2 regions of the Bacillus pacificus genome follow, and region 2 is predicted to be linked to the other one. Evidence: a T-box and tRNA genes for the amino acid it is inferred to sense, from the RefSeq annotation. Region 2 holds a T-box; the other holds one or more tRNA genes.
The links. A T-box is a leader RNA that pairs with one kind of tRNA and senses whether it is charged. The one in region 2 lies ahead of tyrS (tyrosine--tRNA ligase), so its partner is inferred to be a tRNA-Tyr.
Positions count from the first base shown of each region.

Region 1 (11,387 bases), 630 kb from region 2:
ATTTCTAAGCCTTTCATTGAGATGATACATGGGTTAGCTCCTCGTGCTACTACTTCTTTCACGTTACCACGAATTCCAAGGTTTACGTGCTCTTGTGTAGCAAGTGCGATAACTGGTGTACCATTTTCGATTAAAGCGATTGTACCGTGTTTTAATTCTCCTCCAGCAAATCCTTCTGCTTGGATGTAAGAGATTTCTTTTAGCTTTAACGCACCTTCTAATCCTACGTAGAAGTCTACGCTACGTCCGATGAAGAAGCAGTTACGCGTTGTTGCTAAAAATTGTTTTGCTAATGCGTCCATTTCTTCTTTTTGATCACAAAGTTGTACCATTGCATTTGCTACAAGTCCTAGTTCGTGTGTTAAGTCAAAACCAAGAACTTCACCTTTTGCTTTAGCAATATCTGCAGCTAAAATTGAAAGTACTGCAAGCTGTGCTGTGTAAGCTTTCGTTGATGCAACTGCGATTTCTGGTCCCGCGTATAACGGAAGTGTATAATCCGCTTCACGAGAAAGTGTAGAACCAGGTACGTTTGTAATCGTTAATGCTTTATGACCCATTTCATTTGTTTGTACAAGTACTGCACGGCTATCAGCTGTTTCACCACTTTGTGAAATGTAAATGAAGAATGGTCTTTCTGTTAATAATGGCATGTTATAAGAGAATTCACTTGCTACATGCACTTCAACTGGCATTTTTGCAAACTTCTCGATAAATTGTTTTCCAACAAGACCTGCATGATAACTTGTTCCACATGCAATGATATAAATACGATCGCTATCTAAAATCGCATTGCGGATGTCTTGATCTAATTCAATCTCGCCATTTTCATCTTGATACTTTTGAATTATATTACGGATAACAAGTGGTTGCTCATCGATTTCTTTAAGCATGAAATGAGGGTATGTTCCTTTTTCAATATCACTTGCGTCTAATTCCGCTGTAAACGGTGCACGTTCAATCGTTTCACCTTGTAAGTTTTTAATTGTAATACTTTCTTTCGTTACAATTACAATTTCTTTATCCATTAATTCAATAAATTGATCTGTAACTTGTAACATCGCCATAGCGTCGCTCGCCACAACATTAAAGTTGTCACCAACACCTACTAATAGCGGGCTTTTGTTTTTAGCAACATAAATCATGTTTGGATTTTCAGCATCAAGTAATCCGATTGCATAAGAGCCATGTAAAAGAGATAGCGTATTACGGAACGCTTCTTCTACACTTAGTCCTGTGCTCACTTGTTGTTCCATAAGCTGTACGATAACCTCTGTATCCGTTTCACTTACGAACGTTACATCTTGTAAATATTCCTTCTTCACTAACTCATAGTTTTCAATTACACCGTTATGAACTAGTGTAAAACGCTTTGATGTACTTTGATGCGGATGCGCGTTTACTTTGCTCGGAACACCATGTGTAGCCCAGCGTGTGTGACCGATTCCCACGCTTGTTGCTACGTTCTCATCTACGATTTCGCGAAGTTTTGCAATACGGCCTTTTTCTTTGTATACAACAACACCGTTCTCTGCTTGTACTGCAATACCTGCTGAATCATATCCACGATATTCTAGCTTTTCTAAACCTTTTAATAAAATTTCCTTTGCATCTTGCTCTCCAATAAATCCTACGATTCCACACATGTTTAGTCGCCGTTACAAATGCTTACACTGCTCTGCGAACATGTAACGACATAGTCCGATACCATTTTTATTTATACTAAAAAACGGATTACATATTGCTAGCCCTGTAAGCTTGTAACGGCTTTCACCTTCCTCTCGATTGGGTTTAAGTCCGTATATACTTATACAGCTAGTTTGTATCCGTTCCTTTTCTCTCATCACACTTTCACCTTTGTCCACTAAGTCACCTTAATGATTTAAGTAAAAGCTTGCGGTTGTGATGAACAACCGGGAGCCATCCGCCGAAATCTCGATAAACCCCACCTCGTCAACTACACTACTTGTAGTTCTGGCGCTTCTATAATTTACAATATTTCCTTTGAGAAAAAGAACAAGACCATCTTATAACAAACATGGATAAACCGTCAATGAAAATTTTTTCACCATCTATAAAACATATGAAAAAGGAGCACTTATTGTGCTCCTTTTCAATAAATTTATTAAATTATTCAGCGCCAACTTCCGCTTTCACAACTTCTACAATGCGATGTACATATGCATTACAAACTTCTTGTGTTGGTGCTTCTGCCATTACACGAATAAGTGGTTCTGTTCCAGATGGACGAACAAGAATGCGGCCATCACCGTTCATTTCTTCCTCTACAACACGAATAATTTCTTTAATTTTTTCGTTTTCTAGTGCTAGTTTTTTATCTGTTACACGAACGTTTACTAGTAATTGCGGGAATTTTGTCATTTCTCCTGCAAGCTCAGATAATGGTTTTTTCGTCATTTTCATAATGTTTACAAGTTGAAGTGCACTTAACATTCCATCACCAGTTGTAATGTAATCAAGTAAGATAATATGTCCTGATTGTTCTCCACCTAAGTTGTAACCTCCGCGCTTCATTTCTTCCATTACGTAGCGATCACCAACTGCTGTTTTATCACTTGTAATACCGTTAGCTTCAAGTGCTTTGTAGAAACCTAAGTTACTCATAACTGTTGAAACAACTGTATTGTGCTTTAGTTGACCAGTTTCTTTCATGTACTTTGCACAAATAAACATAATTTGATCGCCATCAACGATGTTTCCTTTTTCATCTACAGCGATTAAACGGTCACCATCACCATCGAAAGCAAGACCAATATCAGCACCTTTTTCTTTTACTAATTCAGCTAATACTTCTGGATGCGTAGAACCTACTCCATCGTTAATGTTCATACCATTTGGTGAAGTTCCCATTGTTGAAATATCAGCTTCTAAATCAGCAAATAAGTACGGAGCTAAAGAAGATGTAGCACCATGCGCACAATCTAAAGCGATATGCAAACCTGAGAAATCTTCCTCTACAGTTTGTTTAATGTATTGTAAATACTTTTGTCCACCTTCAAAATAATCACTCACTTGCCCAAGGTTCGTACCTGTTGGACGTGGTAATTCATCCACTTCTTTGTCTAATAAAGCTTCGATTTCTGCTTCTTGCTCATCTGTTAATTTAAAACCGTCTGAACCGAAGAATTTAATTCCGTTATCTTGTACTGGATTATGAGATGCAGAAATCATAACACCAGCTTGTGCATCTAACGCTTTCGTTAAATAAGCAACACCTGGTGTAGAAATAACACCAAGACGCATTACTTCTGCTCCAGTTGATAATAGACCTGCTACTAAAGCTCCTTCTAACATATGTCCTGATATACGTGTATCACGGCCGATAATTACTTTTGGACGGTCTGTATCTTTTGTTAATACATAACCACCAAAACGTCCAATTTTGAACGCTAATTCAGGTGTTAACTCCTGATTCGCAACCCCGCGTACTCCATCTGTACCAAAATATTTACCCATTATGATTCGCTCCTTTTTCTGGCTCTTTTTGATTATCTACTGTTGGCTCTTGGCTAGTTTCTTTATCTTTATTTTGTTCCGGTTCCTTCTCCTTTTCCTTTTCTGGATCAGGCTTAGGTTCAGGTTCAGGATTTTTTGGTTTTTCAGTTTGATTATCTTTATTATTATTTGAATTTGGTTGCTCACCGTTACCCTGTACTTCTTTATCAGGATTTTCTTTCTTCACAATTGTGACTTTAGCACTTTTTTGTTTTGGCTCTATTGAAATATTACCAGGGCCACTCACTTGAATAGCAACATCCTTCGTCCCAGGAGACACATTTTGTAGATTAATCACTGCTGTTATTTGAGCAGCTGTTATTTTATCTACTATACTTGTTTCTCCTGAAATATCAACGCTTATCTTCCCATCTTGCGGCGAAAGTAACTGGGCCGTAACGTCTTTAGAAAGTCCATTTTTTTGAATTGATATACCATCAATCGTTCTTGTTTTCGTTTGTTTTGTTTTTTGTACGCCTACTGAAACCTTTACTTGATTTGGCTTCGCACTTGTTACACCCTTTGGTAATAAAACAGAGGTATCGAATGTTGTAGACTCTGTCAATTGACTAAGATCTACTTCGACCCCCTCTATCGATTGTATATTATCCAATATATCTTTTGGACCTGCTATCGTTACTTCTCTCGGCTCAACGCTAACATTTGTAACGGCCAATCCTTCCGGTAAACTCCCCTTTTTCGCATATGTTATAGGAACAGTTTTTTCAGTATTATTGGCCGTAGCTTGCGTCGCCACATTCAACGTTACACTAATTTTAGATGGACTTGTTCTTACATTTAAACGTTTGCCTTCTTTATTGTATAATGTCACTTCGGGTGTTTTTGTAACAGTTTTATTAACACCTTTTAAATCAACATACGCCTTAGCAGATGAAATACTTTCAATTTCTTCTTTCGTCCCAACTACCTCAACCGTATCAGGTTTAATGTTTGATTTTTCGAGCGTAGCACCAGCTGACATCTGATCCTCATTTGATAATTTCAAGTCTACATGAACATATTTTCTCGCTTTTTCATGAAGAGTAATTTTAATTGTTGATGGCTGAACTGTTCCTTTCACATCATCTGGAAGTCCATTCGTTTTCAAAGAAACTTCATACGTTCCTTTTTCGCTACCTCTCAAATCAACTGGTATATCAAATTGTTTTTTCGCTTTTGCCGTAGCAACTGCTGCCTTTGGACCCTCTAACTTCACCTTAACGCCCTCTGCCGGAATACCACTTACAATATATTTCTCTTCATCATACTTAACGTTAATAGCATAATTAGTTAATGTTTCTTTCGCATCATTTGCAAAAGGTAGTATCCCCGATGTCGTATTTTTTTCAGTTAAAGTCGCTGACATAAAAAGCATACACGCCAATAGTAATGAGATCCCCTTTAAAAACCAATGATTCTCCATTAACTTATCCATGACGCTTTCTCCTCCAATTCCATAAAGACGAAGAAGTCGTTTTTTCGTTCGCACTAAATTCAGCTAACAACATATCTTTCAGTTGTTCTGTCTTCAAATCACGATGCAACTTACCATTTTTCGTTAAAGAAATTTGGCCTGTTTCTTCCGACACAACTACTGTAATGCTATCAGTAACTTCACTAACTCCCATTGCAGCGCGATGCCTAGTTCCTAACTCCTTAGAGATAAATGGACTTTCTGATAACGGAAGATAGCAAGCTGCTGCTTTAATGGTACTTCCTTGCATAATTACTGCTCCATCGTGAAGAGGTGTGTTTGGAATGAAAATATTAATGAGTAATTCCGATGATACGTTTGCATTTAGCGGAATACCCGTTTCTACATAATCACCCATACCGGTCTCTTTTGACAAGGTAATTAATGCACCAATTCTACGTTTTCCCATATATTCCGTTGCTTTCGCTATCGCTGTTGCAACCATTTCAGGCTCATCATCCTCATGAGTTCCAGTACGCGAAAATAAACTCCCGCGTCCTAGCTGCTCAAGCGCTCTTCGCAATTCTGGCTGGAAAATAATAATAACGGCTAAAAATCCCCACGTTAATACTTGTTCAGTTAGCCAATATAGCGTTCGCAATCCAAGGAAAATACTGATCATCCGAACGACAATAATAACTGTAATCCCTTTTAAAAGTTGAACAGCTTTCGTCCCTCGGATTATGAGAATTAGCTTATATATAATAAACCATACAACGGCAATATCTAATGCCGTACTAAGATATTTCAAAATGGTCGTATCTTCAAAAGGCATGCTAACCCTTCCTCCTACTTACGAGCAATTCTATCCATATATTGAAATATTGTTTTATGCTCTATCTGTATGTATTTCCAACAACTAGTTAATTATACCATACATGAAACAAACGACAATTACAAACAACCCCCTTTAGTCTAAATTGGTAAGATGTCAAACATTCTTATCGTACAGTATAATATAAATCATTATTATACGCCTATTTTCAAATAAAAAAAGCAACTTCTCAGTTGCTTTTCTTACATTTATTTTAGTTTTTCACCGAATAAAGAACCCATTAAAGCAACCGCTGTTGTTGCCGTTCTATTTCGCTCATCTAAAATCGTATTTACCTCAACAAACTCGGCAGATGTAACAATATCAGCTTCCGCTAACATCTCCATTGCTAAATGACTTTCACGATAAGATAAGCCACCAATTACAGGTGTTCCAACTCCTGGTGCATCATGAGGATCAAGACCATCTAAATCTAATGATAAATGCACACCATCAGTATGAGATAAATACGCGATTGTTTCTTCCATAACAGCCGTCATACCCATACGATCAATCTCGTGCATTGAAAATACTTTAATACCTTCATTTCGAATAAAGTCTTTTTCTCCTTCATCTAATGCACGTGCACCGATAATTACAACATTCTCTTTTTTCACCTTTGGATATGCCCCGTATAAATCTACAAGCGCCGGATGTCCATACCCTAAACTTGCTGCAAGTGACATACCGTGAATATTTCCAGATGGTGAAGTTTCTTCTGTATTTAAATCGCCATGTGCATCATACCAAATAACACCTAGGTTTTTATAATGTTTCGCAACACCAGCTAATGTACCAATAGCGATACTATGATCGCCACCTAATACAAGTGGAAAACGCCCTTCTTCTATAATATGATCCACCTTACTTGCTAATTCGTTACATACAGTTGCAACTTGTGTAAGGTTTCTTAAGCTTGTATTTACATCTACTTCTTTTTCTCTCTCTATACATATATCTCCCATATCTTTAACGTCATATCCAATTTCTTCAATTCTTTCAATTACACCTGCATAACGGATTGCGCTCGGCCCCATATCAACTCCACGACGCATCTGGCCTAAATCCATTGGAACTCCAATAACTGAAATTTCTTTTTTCATAGATAGTATCCCCCTTTTGTGCCTTCACTAAATATTTTAAATCTTTTATATAGTCTGACTCAACTCGACATTTTTCTGTATGGATATACAAATTATTCACTTATATCCGCTTCAAAATCCAAATGTTAAGACTATTCTATGTATAAAGTTAACTTAATGAAACAACTACTATCATTATTATTAGATAATAATAAAAAACACTCCCGCATTTAGAAGTGTTTTTCTGATGCTATTTTCCACACTGCTGCAATATTCTTTGCTGTCATTTCAATATTCTCTTCTGCTACTTTATATGCCTCCTCTAATGTCATCGGACTTGTTGTAATACTAAATACTGCATCAATTCCTTTTTCATGAACAGCCGAGTAATTCGGAGATACTGATCCCCCAATCGCAATGACAGGAATATGAAAAAGCTTTGCACGCTCCGCAACACCTACTGGGGCCTTTCCATATGCTGTTTGTTCATCTATTCTCCCTTCGCCAGTTATAATTAAATCTGCACCTTCTATATGCTTATCAAAATTTGTATAATCTAATACAATTTCAATTCCCCTCCGCAAGCTTCCTTTCAGCACTGCAATAACAGCTGCTCCCATACCTCCTGCAGCTCCTGCACCAGGTATTTTAGATACGTCGCAAAATAGGTATTGTTTAAGGATATGCGCATAATGCTTTAAATTCTCATCCAGCTCTTTCATCATCTCTTCATCCGCACCCTTTTGTCGCCCAAATACGAAAGATGCTCCTCTTATTCCAACTAACGGATTATCTACATCACATGCTGCTTCTATCTTTATATGCTTTAAGCGTGAATCCATTTGTGAAAAATCAATAGAGACAATCGAATGTAACGTTCCACCAGACGGCTCTATTACTTCTCCTTTTCCATTTATAAACCTGACTCCTAAAGCTGACAACATACCCGCTCCTCCATCATTTGTAGCACTTCCTCCCAGTCCTAAAATGATATGCTCAGCTCCTTCGTCTAGCGCATGTAGTATAAGTTCTCCTGTTCCTTTCGTCGTCGTAATAAGTGGGTTTCGCTTTTTAGCTGGAACGTGTTGTAAGCCTGATGCTGCTGCCATTTCAATAAACGCTGTCTTTTTATCTTTAGACATACCGTAAAAGGCTTGTACGCTCTCTCTAAGCGGTCCTGTCACATGAAATGATATAATCCTCCCGCTTGTAGCATCAACAAGGGAATCAACCGTTCCTTCCCCTCCGTCTCCAATTGGTATTTTTACATACTCTGCTTTAGGAAAAATTGCTCCAAAACCTCTTTCAATAGCTTCACATACTTCTATAGCTTTTAAGCTTTCTTTATATGAATCAGATGCAATAACAACTTTCATAATTATCCCCATCCTTTATTTTCACGTTTTCTCCATTTTAAATGACAAGTATGAAAGTTGTCTTTTTAAACACAAAAAAAGCTTACATCATATGATGTAAGCTTTCTCTATTAGATGGAGCCTAGCGGGATCGAACCGCTGACCTCCTGCGTGCAAGGCAGGCGCTCTCCCAGCTGAGCTAAGGCCCCTTAGTAATTAAGCGGAAGACGGGATTCGAACCCGCGACCCCAACCTTGGCAAGGTTGTATTCTACCACTGAACTACTTCCGCGAAAATGGTGAGCCATGAAGGACTCGAACCTTCGACCCTCTGATTAAAAGTCAGATGCTCTACCAACTGAGCTAATGGCTCGTAAATGGCTGGGCTAGCTGGATTCGAACCAGCGCATGACGGAGTCAAAGTCCGTTGCCTTACCGCTTGGCTATAGCCCATTAATATTTACTAGTATGGTTATCTTTTCAAAAAAATAAACCCTCTCAGGTTATTTTAAAGAAAATGGTGGAGGGGGGCAGATTCGAACTGCCGAACCCGAAGGAGCGGATTTACAGTCCGCCGCGTTTAGCCACTTCGCTACCCCTCCGACATTTAAAATATATATGGTGGAGGATGACGGGATCGAACCGCCGACCCCCTGCTTGTAAGGCAGGTGCTCTCCCAGCTGAGCTAATCCTCCAAAAGTGGTGACCCGTACGGGATTCGAACCCGTGTTACCGCCGTGAAAGGGCGGTGTCTTAACCACTTGACCAACGGGCCAAAAAAGTTTTAAACCTATTCCCAAGCTTCCAACCGGGCTTGAACCGGTGACCTCTTCCTTACCATGGAAGTGCTCTACCAGCTGAGCTATGGAAGCATAATGGCTCCGCAGGTAGGACTCGAACCTACGACCGATCGGTTAACAGCCGATAGCTCTACCACTGAGCTACTGCGGAATAATATTAGCCTGGCAACGTCCTACTCTCACAGGGACAAGGTCCCAACTACCATCGGCGCTAGAGAGCTTAACTTCCGTGTTCGGTATGGGAACGGGTGTGACCTCTCTGCCATCATTACCAGACTTTTATCATTATAAACATTTCTTTCGAAATGTCAAGAGGAAAATTATATATTCCTTCAAAACTAGATAACATTGCTACATATTATATGGTTAAGTCCTCGATCTATTAGTATTCGTCAGCTCCACATGTCACCATGCTTCCACCTCGAACCTATCAACCTGATCATCTTTCAGGGATCTTACTAGCTTACGCTATGGGAAATCTCATCTTGAGGGGGGCTTCATGCTTAGATGCTTTCAGCACTTATCCCTTCCGCACATAGCTACCCAGCTATGCCCTTGGCAGAACAACTGGTACACCAGCGGTGCGTCCATCCCGGTCCTCTCGTACTAAGGACAGCTCCTCTCAAATTTCCTACGCCCACGACGGATAGGGACCGAACTGTCTCACGACGTTCTGAACCCAGCTCGCGTACCGCTTTAATGGGCGAACAGCCCAACCCTTGGGACCGACTACAGCCCCAGGATGCGATGAGCCGACATCGAGGTGCCAAACCTCCCCGTCGATGTGGACTCTTGGGGGAGATAAGCCTGTTATCCCCGGGGTAGCTTTTATCCGTTGAGCGATGGCCCTTCCATGCGGAACCACCGGATCACTAAGCCCGACTTTCGTCCCTGCTCGACTTGTAGGTCTCGCAGTCAAGCTCCCTTATGCCTTTGCACTCTACGAATGATTTCCAACCATTCTGAGGGAACCTTTGGGCGCCTCCGTTACACTTTAGGAGGCGACCGCCCCAGTCAAACTGCCCACCTGACACTGTCTCCCGGGTCGATAAGACCCGTAGGTTAGAATTTCAATACAGTCAGGGCGGTATCCCACCAGCGCCTCCACCGAAGCTAGCGCTCCGGTTTCAAAGGCTCCCGCCTATCCTGTACAAACTGTACCAAAATTCAATATCAGGCTACAGTAAAGCTCCACGGGGTCTTTCCGTCCTGTCGCGGGTAACCTGCATCTTCACAGGTACTATAATTTCACCGAGTCTCTGGTTGAGACAGTGCCCAAATCGTTACACCTTTCGTGCGGGTCGGAACTTACCCGACAAGGAATTTCGCTACCTTAGGACCGTTATAGTTACGGCCGCCGTTTACTGGGGCTTCAGTTCAGAGCTTCGCTTACGCTAACCCCTCTCCTTAACCTTCCAGCACCGGGCAGGTGTCACCCCCTATACTTCGCCTTACGGCTTCGCAGAGAGCTGTGTTTTTGCTAAACAGTCGCTTGGGCCTATTCACTGCGGCTTTCCGTTAAGAAAGCACCCCTTCTCCCGAAGTTACGGGGTCATTTTGCCGAGTTCCTTAACCAGAGTTCTCTCGCACACCTTAGGATTCTCTCCTCGCCTACCTGTGTCGGTTTGCGGTACAGGCACCTTTTATCTCGCTAGAAGCTTTTCTTGGCAGCGGGGAATCAAAGACTTCGCTCCATAAGGAGCTTCCCCATCACAGCTCAGCCTTCACGATAAGCGGATTTGCCTACTTATCAGCCTAACTGCTTGGACGTGCACAACCAATCGCACGCTTCTTCTATCCTTCTGCGTCCCTCCATTGCTCAAACGATAAAGAGGTGGTACAGGAATATCAACCTGTTGTCCATCGCCTACGCCTGTCGGCCTCGGCTTAGGTCCTGACTAACCCTGAGCGGACGAGCCTTCCTCAGGAAACCTTAGGCATTCGGTGGACGGGATTCTCACCCGTCTTTCGCTACTCATACCGGCATTCTCACTTCTAAGCACTCCACCAGTCCTTCCGGTCTGACTTCACTGTCCTTAGAACGCTCCCCTACCACTGATACCATTCGGTATCAATCCGCAGCTTCGGTGGTGTATTTAGCCCCGGTACATTTTCGGCGCAGAGTCACTCGACTAGTGAGCTATTACGCACTCTTTAAATGGTGGCTGCTTCTAAGCCAACATCCTAGTTGTCTAAGCAACTCCACATCCTTTTCCACTTAATACACACTTTGGGACCTTAGCTGGCGGTCTGGGCTGTTTCCCTTTTGACTACGGATCTTATCACTCGCAGTCTGACTCCTAAGGATAAGTCATTGGCATTCGGAGTTTGACTGAATTCGGTAATC
Region 1 is NZ_CP086328.1:4,930,042-4,941,428, forward strand. Features, by position in the region: gene glmS (glutamine--fructose-6-phosphate transaminase (isomerizing)) at 1-1,646, opposite strand, end outside; gene LMD38_RS25310 (hypothetical protein) at 1,659-1,844, opposite strand; gene glmM (phosphoglucosamine mutase) at 2,131-3,477, opposite strand; gene LMD38_RS25320 (CdaR family protein) at 3,470-4,951, opposite strand; gene cdaA (diadenylate cyclase CdaA) at 4,944-5,765, opposite strand; gene rocF (arginase) at 6,014-6,907, opposite strand; gene LMD38_RS25335 (glycerate kinase) at 7,117-8,262, opposite strand; tRNA gene LMD38_RS25340 (tRNA-Ala) at 8,378-8,450, opposite strand; tRNA gene LMD38_RS25345 (tRNA-Gly) at 8,461-8,532, opposite strand; tRNA gene LMD38_RS25350 (tRNA-Lys) at 8,538-8,613, opposite strand; tRNA gene LMD38_RS25355 (tRNA-Gln) at 8,619-8,693, opposite strand; tRNA gene LMD38_RS25360 (tRNA-Tyr) at 8,759-8,842, opposite strand; tRNA gene LMD38_RS25365 (tRNA-Val) at 8,860-8,935, opposite strand; tRNA gene LMD38_RS25370 (tRNA-Glu) at 8,941-9,015, opposite strand; tRNA gene LMD38_RS25375 (tRNA-Thr) at 9,040-9,112, opposite strand; tRNA gene LMD38_RS25380 (tRNA-Asn) at 9,117-9,191, opposite strand; rRNA gene rrf (5S ribosomal RNA) at 9,201-9,316, opposite strand; rRNA gene LMD38_RS25390 (23S ribosomal RNA) at 9,403-11,387, opposite strand, start outside.
Region 1: it has a tRNA-Tyr gene. The T-box ahead of tyrS (tyrosine--tRNA ligase) is inferred to sense a tRNA for this amino acid. The anticodon was not compared.

Region 2 (11,387 bases):
ATACAAAATGGGTCCCTGTCCCAATTACAAGTCCAATGGGATATGCGGAGGCTGGATTAAGTACATTTTCTAAATATAAAGTTCAAACAGCAGAGAGGTTCCAGCTTCCTGGAATGGAGCCTTGGCCGAAGCGTTTGTTTGATTTAGATCGAGCGATTGTTGAGCATAAAATTCCTGTTAGTAATGGGAAGTTTGTTAGACTCGTAAATTTACATTTGTCTGCGTACGATGAAGGCGGGAAAATTAGAAAACAGCAAGTAGAGTTTTTAAAAGAATATATGAACAAGCATTATAAAAATGGTGATTACGTAATAATGGGCGGAGATTGGAATCAATTACTTTCTAACGTTCAATTAAGTGATCCGAAGTTTGTGAAAGAGCGTCCTGAATGGTTGGTAGAGTTACCGAAGGACTTTACTGATGGTGGCTTTAAGTGGGCTGTAGACTCATCTGTTATGACGGTGAGAGACGATGTGAAGAAGTATGTAGAAGGCGAAAACTTCGTCACGATTATTGATGGCTTTATCGTTTCACCGAATGTAGAGATTGTAAATGTACAAGGGAAAGATTTAAAGTTTGAAAATAGCGATCATAACCCAGTAAGTGCGGTATTTAAACTGAAGTAATTGATATGTATAAGTAGAAGGTGGGGCTTCATATGGAGTGGTTAAAGAGGACTTGTTTTTCTAAACTTGAGAAAGAATCACAGAAAAATCATTTATTACTGTTTATAACGATTTGTAGTTTCTTCCTTGGGATAATCGCGATTGGGTATTATGGATATATTTTTACAGAGAGAGCAATAGCGTTTTGGATTTGTGGTATTTCTGTCGTTGCATTTGGAACGCTTTTTACTTTTATAAAAAGTATGGAATCAGCGTATAAATATATCATGACATTTATGTTGCTTACAATGTCTTACATTATGGTACAAGCTTTTAATGAAAGCCCGGCTGTATTTCAAATGGTCTATTTTACATTAGCTGTTTCACTTATTTACTTAAGTGAGCGCCTCATTTTAATTCTTGGCGGGGTAGCTGTTGTGATCACATTTATCCTTTGTAGCTATTGGCCGGAGCAATTTTTTGCTTATACAGCCTCGTCTGAAGCTGCTAATTTCGCAAGTTTGTTAGCGATTGTAACAATCGCTATGTGGGGCGTCACGAAAATTGGTTCTAACTTACTGGCTCGTTTAAGTGATGAGAAGCAAGAAGTAATGAGAAAAGCTCAGGAGTTAGAAGAAACGCAAAGGCTTATTGAGGAAACGGTTGTGAAACTAGATCGTAATTTCAATTATTTAAGACAAAATATGAATACATCGATGGAGTCAATGAGTGAAATCAATTTTGCTTTTGAAGAGGTAGCAGTTGGCACGCAATCACAATCAGAGATGATCCATCGTTCGGTAGAAGTATTGAACGATATGGAGGGAAATATTGAACAAATCATTTCTCAAGTAAGAAATGCATCGATTCGTGTTGATGAAAGCTTAGAAATTTCAAAAGGTAGTGTACATACTCTACGAAGTTTTGAAGCGAATATGAGAAGTTTAAATGATGTTGTTTCACAATCAGGAATTATATTTAGAGATTTAATGATGCAATCGAAACAAATTAATGAAATTGTAGATGTAATAACGAATATTTCAAGTCAGACGAGTTTGCTAGCTTTAAATGCAAATATTGAAGCTGCAAGAGCAGGTGAGCATGGAAAAGGATTTGCTATTGTAGCGAATGAAGTATTAAAGCTTGCTGAGGAATCGAATCGTTCTGCGGGAAGAATTCAAGGGATTTTGAAGGATTTTAGTAATCAAGCAAGTAAGGTAGAAGTGCAAGTAGAGAAATCAGAAAGAGTACAAGAAGAATGTAATGAAATGCTAGTAAGTGTTTTAACAAATGTAACGGATTTAGGGAAGTTTATTGATGAAATTAATGATGTAATGAGAGAAATCGTTGGTCATCAAGAAAGTTTCCAAGTTAAAACGACGAATATCGTAAAGGATGTTACACATGCTTCCAATGTAATCCAGCAAACTTCTGCAGCTACAGAAGAAGTGTTAGCAAGTGTGGAAGAAGAAAAACATCGAAATGATACATCTGTGAAGACATTACATACTGTTAGCGAGCAAGTGAAATTGTTAGAAAATATTTTAGAAAAGTAATATCACTTAAAAAGGGCACAACGTTTGTGCCCTTTTTTCATTTAAACGAAGACTTGCTCGGATTTTAATTGCTTTTCTGCTCGTTTTCTGCCAAGCTTAAGAAGATGAAATTCAGCTAATAGCGGAATTAAAATACTTCAAAGAAAGAATTAAATAGGTGACGTATATGATCGAAGTTAAGACTTCTGAACTTAGTGATGGAGAATTTAATAGAGGTGTATTTGCAACTCGTGATATTAAAAAAGGTGAGTTGATACACGCAGCGCCAGTTATCTCTTACCCGAATGAACAGCATGAACACATTGAGAAAACATTACTTGCTGACTACGCATTTGAGTATGGGATTAATCATACGGCAATCCTTTTAGGATACGGCATGTTATTCAATCATTCATATACACCGAATGCGACGTATGATATTGTCTTTGAGAATCATACATTTAACTTCTATGCTTATAAAGATATAAAAGCAGGAGAAGAAATCTTAATCAATTATAATGGTGAAGTGGATAACGATGAACTGTTATGGTTTGATAAAGAAAAAGAAGAGAACGAAAAGTAATTTAAAATAAGTAATGAAAAAGATGTTTTTACATAGGTAAAAGCATCTTTTTTATTGATGAAAATAAAGCAAAAATTACAAAAAAATACCACTTTATTTTCGTGTGGTATAGTAAGATACTGAAGGGTAGTGTTTTGAAAAAGTAATATATTTTACAAATTGTTGTCTTTCTGATGACATGTCAAGTTTAGTAGCCTATTTGGGTTGCTTTATTATGCAATATATATTTTAATATGAGTGGCACCTCTTATAAATTAAGAGGTTAATAGGTGTCTCGAATTGATTTTGGGTACACTGTATCCACCACTTTAGGTTCATTTCATGTATGTGGGGATATTATGGGCCCGTATAACGGGATAAAAAGAATATAGAAATAGAGGAATCGTAAAATGAATATGCAAGAGGTTTATGAATATTTAAGTACGGTATTGCCTGAAGGTCATGTGAAACAAGATGAAATGTTAAAGAATCATACGCATATTAAAGTTGGCGGAAAAGCAGATGTTTTTGTTGCGCCGACAAATTATGACGAAATTCAAGAAGTTATTAAATATGCGAACAAATATAATATTCCAGTTACGTTTTTAGGAAATGGATCCAATGTTATTATTAAAGATGGTGGAATTCGCGGGATTACAGTAAGTTTAATTCATATTACAGGTGTTACTGTAACAGGAACGACGATTGTAGCACAGTGCGGTGCAGCAATTATTGACGTATCACGTATTGCGTTAGACCATAACTTAACGGGTCTTGAATTTGCTTGTGGTATTCCAGGTTCAGTTGGCGGAGCATTATATATGAATGCAGGTGCATACGGCGGTGAGATTTCGTTTGTATTAACAGAAGCTGTCGTAATGACAGGTGATGGAGAGCTACGTACTTTGACGAAAGAAGCATTTGAATTTGGATATCGTAAGAGTGTATTTGCGAACAACCATTACATTATTCTTGAAGCGAGATTTGAACTTGAAGAAGGTGTATATGAAGAAATTAAAGCAAAAATGGATGATTTAACGTTTAAACGTGAGTCAAAACAGCCTCTAGAATACCCTTCATGCGGTAGCGTATTTAAACGCCCACCAAATAACTTTGCTGGTAAATTGATTCAAGAATCAGGACTACAAGGTAAGCGAATTGGTGGAGTGGAAGTTTCTCTAAAACACGCTGGATTTATGGTGAATGTTGATAACGGAACGGCACAAGATTATATCGATTTAATTCACTTTGTACAAAAAACAGTTGAAGAGAAATTTGGCGTGAAGTTAGAGCGTGAAGTAAGGATTATTGGAGAAGATAAAGAATAACATATACGTATGAAACTGCGAATTATTTTAAAATAACATTTGGGTATTGTTGACAATTTGTTTGCAATTCAATATAATGGCTAATAATTTAACAAATAACATACGTTGAAAGAGCCCAGTAGCAGTTTGTCACTGTTAACGAGAGAGCTAGGGGATGCTGGAACCTAGCACAAACAAACTTGTGAATTACACTCTGGAGTATCTTAGGTAATGCTAAGCGGATTGGCAATCGATACTATTGCTGAGAGTGGTATGAGTAGCTATGCTATTTATACAAACTGGGTGGTAACACGGTGAATCATCGTCCCTATGTCATAGACATAGGGATTTTTTGTTTTTAAAAAATAAAGGGGATGACAAAAAATGAACATTATTGATGAATTAGAATGGCGCGGCGCCATTAATCAACAGACTGACGAAGAAGGTTTACGTAAGCTAGTAGAAGAGAAAAAGATTTCGCTATACTGCGGAGTTGATCCGACTGGTGATAGTATGCATATCGGACATTTGATTCCGTTTATGATGATGAAAAGATTTCAGTTAGCTGGCCATCATCCGGTTATTTTAATTGGCGGAGCAACAGGAACAATTGGTGATCCAAGTGGACGTCAATCAGAACGCCAACTTCAAACGCTAGAAGTAGTTCAACATAATGTGGATGCGTTAACAGCACAAATGAAAAAGCTATTTGATTTTGGCGGAAATAGCGAAGTAAAGATGGTAAATAACTACGATTGGACACATGAAATAAATATTATTGAGTTTTTACGTGATTACGGGAAAAACTTTAGCATTAATAGTATGTTAGCAAAAGATATCGTAGCAAGTCGTTTAGATACAGGAATTTCTTTCACAGAATTTACGTACCAAATCCTGCAAGCGATGGACTTCCATCATTTATACACGAAAGAAGATGTTCAACTACAAATTGGCGGTAGTGACCAATGGGGAAATATTACGAGTGGTTTAGATTTAATTCGTAAGTTAGAAGGGCACGAAGCGAAAGTATTCGGATTGACGATTCCGTTACTATTGAAATCTGATGGTACGAAGTTTGGTAAATCAGCAGGTGGTGCCGTTTGGCTTGATCCTGAAAAAACAACACCGTTTGAATTTTACCAGTTCTGGATGAATACAGATGACCGTGATGTCGTTAAATACTTGAAATACTTTACGTTCTTAACGAAAGAGCGCATCGATGAGTTGGCAGTGAAGGTAGAGACAGAGCCTCATAAACGTGAAGCGCAAAAAGTATTAGCGGAAGAAATGACGAAATTCGTTCATGGAGAAGAAGCGTTGCTGCAAGCTGTGAAAATTACAGCAGCGTTATTTAGCGGAGATATTAAATCGTTAACAGCCGATGAAATTGAACAAGGCTTTAAAGAAATGCCAACATTCCAGTCTTCAAAAGAGACGAAAAATATCGTAGAATGGCTCGTTGATTTAGGAATCGAACCATCTAGACGACAAGCACGCGAAGATATTAATAATGGAGCTATTTCTATGAATGGCGAAAAAGTAACGGATGTAGGTACGGATGTTACGGTAGAAAATTCATTTGATGGACGATTTATTATTATTCGTAAAGGGAAGAAGAACTACAGCCTTGTGAAGTTAGGATAGTAAACAAGACGGAAAAATTATATCGGCGATTTTTCGAATATATCGACCGTAACTCGAATTATATCGGCGATTTTCTCGATATATCGATTTACCGACAAAAGGTGACAATAAAAGCTGTTCCAAAACGGGACAGCTTTTATTGTGAAAAAGTCAGTATATTTAGATAAATTTAAAGGGTATATCATTTTTTTGACGAATAAATAAGTTAGAGAAAATTACGGATAAAGTGAAACTTTAATCAGTGGGGGTCTTACTGCCCATTAAAGCGGGATAAAAATAGCCCGAACCATGCAGGGCATGATTCGGGCTTATATTCAGATTAGTAAGCTAAGCTGAATAGACCTTTAATGTGTGATAAGTAACGAACGTTACTTGCTTCTTTCATTAATGATGCTGGTAAGCCTTTAAGTGGAGTATTGCTTGCTCCGATTGTAGCAACAGCATCTTTACGTCCTAGACTAGCAAGTGTTCCAGAGTTTACAGGTGCGAACTCTTCGAATGCTTTGCCTTCTAGTGCTGCGTATAAGTTGTATCCAATTAACTCACCCATTTGCCAAGCGATTTGTGCAGTTGGTGGGTATGGACGTCCGTCTGGAGCGAAGACAACAGCGCTGTCTCCAGCAACGAATACGTTTTTGTGAGAAGTAGATTGTAGGTATGCATCAACTGTTGCACGACCACGGTTTACTTCAAGACCTGATTCACCGATTAGTGGGTTACCTTGAACGCCACCTGTCCAAACGAATGTGTTAGCAACAAGTTTTTGACCGTCTTTTAAGTCAATTTCATTGCCAGCAACGTTTGTTACAGGAAGACCAGTTAAGAATGTAACGCCGCGTGCTTCTAGGCTAGTAGTTGCACGTTCGATTAAGTGGTCTGGTAATACTGGAAGGATTTTTGGACCTGCTTCAACAAGAAGAAGTTTAACTTCTTTTGGATTTACGCCGTGGCTTTTTGCAAGTTTAGGCATAATGTCAGCAAGCTCACCAACTAGCTCAACGCCAGTTAATCCGCCACCACCGATTACGATTGTAGCATCAGCTTCGTTTTTCGTTTTCGCGTATTCACGAATACGGTCTTCAACGTGTTTGTAGATTTTGTTTGCATCAGCAGCAGATTTTAATACCATGCTGTTTTCTTCTAGTCCTGGAATACCGAAGTAAGCAGTTTTACTTCCTAAAGCAACTACAAGTGCATCGTAAGATAAAGTAGTGCCGCCAGCTAATTTGATTTCTTTGCTATCAACTGAGAATGACTCAACTGTTGCGATTTTAAGATCGATATCTTTACCTTTGAAAAGCTTTGTAAGTGGCATTGCAACTGCTTGCTCAGACACGTTACCAGCTGCAAGGCGGTGTAGTTCAGTGATGATTTGGTGTGTTGGGTATTGGTTAATCACTGTAACTTGTGCTTCTGATTTGCTGTAATATTTACGTACGTTTAAAGCGGCAAGAAGACCGCCATAACCAGCGCCTAAGATGACAATTTGTTTTGACATAGTATGATATCCCCCGTCTTTACTAATTGTTGTTATAAGTTAACTTATTTATTGTTACGTTCTGCACTAATTTGAAGATATGCGTTCACAAAGCGGAACATTTTTTGTGCTTGTGGATCTTTTAGTAATTTTAAAAGACCGAATAGGCCGATAACTTCGTTGCTTTCGTCAGCACGGTCTTTCGCTTCGATTGCAGTTGCAGCCATGCTTTTCACTGTATCTTTTACAGGTTCTACAAGCTCTGTGATTGCACCAACAGTGTCGCTTTTTAATACTTCATCAGTAGCAACAGTTTGAGCGAAGTCATAAGACTTAGTTAAAATGTTAACAAGCTCAGTTAATTTTGGAAGCTGTTCTACTAGTGTTGTTAATGATTCTTGTACCTCAGGTTTTAACAACTGATCAAGTACATCAAGTTGTCCTTGGCTAGCAGAAATTTGTACAGTTTCTTGTTCTGGCTTTGTTTGAGTCATAGTTTCTGGCATCTCCAATTCTCCTTTACGATAGCAATACTCTTATTTTTGATAAGTAAGATAGTAAACGGTTACGAAACTTTATACAAAGTTTCACAAAACACAATAAAATGCCTTTAAATTTATGACAGCAAGTAAGCTGCAAACATAAATCTAAAACCATAACGTCTTACTTATTATTTATGAACTGTCCGATATATGGCTTGTCCGCATAATGGAAAAGCTCCGTTACCGGAAAGTGTATATAATATATATCCTATATTATATACTATATACACCTATGTTAACATAAAAATGATTCCTAATTATTTGATATTGAGTGTATAACGTAGTACTGACAAGGTATGGAAGCGTATAAAATATTTTGTTCCAGTTAGAAATGTACATATATATAAACAAAAAAAGGAAAAAACGAACAAATTCACGTTCGTTTTTTCCTTTTTCCTTTTATTCACTTTCTGCAATTAGCATCGATGTCTTACCTTCTTTTTCAAGATGGCATTCGCCCCAAGTACAAAGGGAATCAAGAATGGATTCTAAAGACCAACCGTAGTCTGTAAGGGAATATTCTACTTTCGGTGGTACTTGATTGTATACCTTTCTTTGAATAACGCCGTCGTCTTCTAGTTCGCGTAATTGCTGCGTTAACATTTTTTGTGTAATACCAGGCATAAGACGTTTTAATTCACTCGTTCTCTTTGTACCTTTCGTTAAGTGACAAAGAATAACGACTTTCCATTTTCCGCCGATAACTTCTAAAGTCGCTTCAACGGGAATGTTATATTTCTTCATATAAAAATCTCCTTTGATGAATCTAGATTGCATTTCTCCAACAAAAGAAGCTAAATCATTTAAATGTTACTAAAAAGTACCTATAGCACTTTAAAGTACGTACTTTTTATCATGTTGAATATGTTCCATAATAGCATACGTAAGAGGGAAATGAGTAGTACGGTACTAAAAAGTGCCTATGTTACTTTTTGGTACCTATCGTACTTTTAAGTGCGTTCTTCAAAAAAAGAGCGAAGCCATTCATAATAGCATATATGAGCAATAAAGTTATTTTTGTAGAAGAAAAAAGGCCTTTTTTCACACTATTATGATTGGATTTCTCGTATTAAGGAGGGGTTCAATTGAATTCATATACAGTATCTTCTTCGGCTATGCAGACGAATCGAAGAAGTATGTTTGCTTTATTAGCACTAGCAATTAGTGCGTTTGGAATTGGTACAACCGAATTTATTAGTGTCGGTTTATTACCATCTATTTCAGAGGATTTACATGTTTCTGTTACAACAGCGGGTTTAACCGTTTCTTTATATGCGTTAGGAGTAGCGTTCGGTGCCCCGGTATTAACGTCAGTAACAGCTAGTATGTCGCGAAAGACATTATTAATGTGGATTATGATTATTTTCATTATTGGTAATGGAATTGCGGCAGTGGCAACAAGCTTTACTGTGTTACTTATCGCAAGGGTTGTATCTGCGTTTGCACACGGCGTTTTTATGTCGATAGGATCGACAATTGCGGCTGCGCTTGTACCTGAGAATAAACGTGCGAGTGCAATTGCATTTATGTTTACTGGTTTAACGGTTGCGACCATTACAGGTGTGCCAATTGGAACATTTATCGGTCAGCAATTTGGATGGAGAGCATCGTTTATGGTAATTGTGGCAATTGGAATCGTTGCCTTAATCGCCAACAGTATGCTCATTCCTTCTAATTTAAAAAAAGGTACGTCTGTATCATTTCGCGATCAGTTTAAGCTGATTACAAATGGAAGACTATTACTTGTATTTATCATTACTGCATTAGGGTACGGGGGAACATTCGTAACATTTACGTATTTATCTCCCCTATTACAAGAAGTGACAGGATTTAAAGCAAGTACCGTTACAATTATTTTGTTAGTGTACGGAATTGCAATTGCGATTGGGAATATGGTCGGCGGAAAATTATCAAATCATAATCCGATTCGAGCGTTATTTTACATGTTCTTTATTCAAGCAATTGTATTATTTGTTTTAACATTTACAGCGCCGTTTCAAGTCGCTGGATTCATCACAATTATTTTTATGGGACTATTCGCATTTATGAATGTTCCAGGACTACAAGTATACGTTGTTATATTGGCTGAACGATTTGTACCTAGCGCTGTTGATGTGGCATCCGCGATTAACATTGCGGCATTTAACGCTGGAATCGCTCTTGGTGCTTATTTAGGTGGTATTGTAACGAACTCGTTAGGATTAATTCATACAGCTTGGGTAGGCGGTGTGATGGTAGTAGGTGCTGTTATTTTAACGGCGTGGAGTATGACTTTAGAAAAAAGAGATCAAGTGAAATAGAAGGAGAGAAAATATAATGAAAAATTTACAAAGTACAACAACATTGCATAACGGTGTAGAAATGCCTTGGTTCGGTTTAGGCGTATTTAAAGTAGAAGATGGGCCAGAACTTGTAGAAGCTGTAAAATCAGCGATTAAAGCAGGATATCGCAGCATCGATACAGCTGCAATTTACGGAAATGAAAAAGCTGTAGGTGAAGGAATTCGTGCAGGTATAAAAGAAGCAGGCATTTCTCGTGAAGATTTATTCATTACTTCAAAAGTGTGGAATTCGGATCAAGGATATGAAACGACACTTGCTGCATATGAAGAAAGCTTAAAAAAATTAGAGCTAGATTATTTAGATTTATATCTTGTTCATTGGCCTGTAGAAGGGAAATATAAAGATACGTGGAGAGCGTTAGAAACACTTTATAAAGAAGAGCGCGTACGTGCAATTGGCGTAAGTAACTTCCAAATCCATCACTTACAAGATGTAATGAAAGATGCAGAAATTAAACCAATGATTAACCAAGTGGAATACCACCCTCGTTTAACACAAAAAGAACTACAAGCTTTCTGTAAAGAACAAGGTATTCAAATGGAAGCATGGTCACCATTAATGCAAGGTCAATTATTAGATAATGAAACATTACAAGCAATTGCAGAGAAACACGGTAAAACGACAGCTCAAGTTATTTTACGTTGGGATCTTCAAAATGGAGTAATTACAATTCCAAAATCAACGAAAGAACACCGTATTATTGCAAACGCTGATGTGTTTAACTTTGAATTAACGAAAGAGGACATGGAAAAAATCGATGCGTTAAACCAAAATCACCGTGTTGGTCCAGATCCTGATAACTTTGATTTCTAAGATTAAGGTGAGAAAAAGAGTGTGTAAAAGCACTCTTTTTTTGTGCATAAAAATAGTTTCTAAATAAATACTACTTAGTATTAAGTTTGTTATTAAGGGGCTGTAAACATGAATATAAAGCAATCGTTCAAAATTTTAGCTATGTTTTTAAGTGTTTTATTTGTGTTATTCCCACTTCAAAAGGCATTCGCAGAAGTTATGGACCATACAAAGTATCAAATGGATTGGAGCTATAGTAAGTCCAAGAAGAAACCAATCCGCACAGAGCTTATTAAAACGGCAGATGGGAAAATTGCTTTTTGCTTAAATGTAGATTTGAAATCTCCAAGCGGTCAAGATTTACCGGAAATGGGGAAAGTGGATATTAATGTGTACCGTGTACTATTGAATGGATATCCACAAAAGAGCCCGCAAGAATTGGGTGTTTCTGATTGGAGAGAGGCACATTACGCAACGCAGCTTGCAGTGTGGAATGCATTAAAACAAATCGATATTAATGATTTAGACTTCCGTAATAAAAATGTAGAAAAGTTAACGAAAGATATCGTTGCTAAGGCAA
Region 2 is NZ_CP086328.1:304,739-316,125, forward strand. Features, by position in the region: gene LMD38_RS01445 (endonuclease/exonuclease/phosphatase family protein) at 1-626, shown strand, start outside; gene LMD38_RS01450 (DUF4077 domain-containing protein) at 659-2,161, shown strand; gene LMD38_RS01455 (SET domain-containing protein) at 2,328-2,723, shown strand; gene murB (UDP-N-acetylmuramate dehydrogenase) at 3,113-4,030, shown strand; T-box leader at 4,127-4,342, shown strand; gene tyrS (tyrosine--tRNA ligase) at 4,394-5,653, shown strand; gene LMD38_RS01470 (NAD(P)/FAD-dependent oxidoreductase) at 5,973-7,151, opposite strand; gene LMD38_RS01475 (DUF1641 domain-containing protein) at 7,196-7,636, opposite strand; gene LMD38_RS01480 (winged helix-turn-helix transcriptional regulator) at 8,072-8,416, opposite strand; gene LMD38_RS01485 (MFS transporter) at 8,788-9,972, shown strand; gene LMD38_RS01490 (aldo/keto reductase) at 9,989-10,828, shown strand; gene LMD38_RS01495 (thioester domain-containing protein) at 10,937-11,387, shown strand, end outside.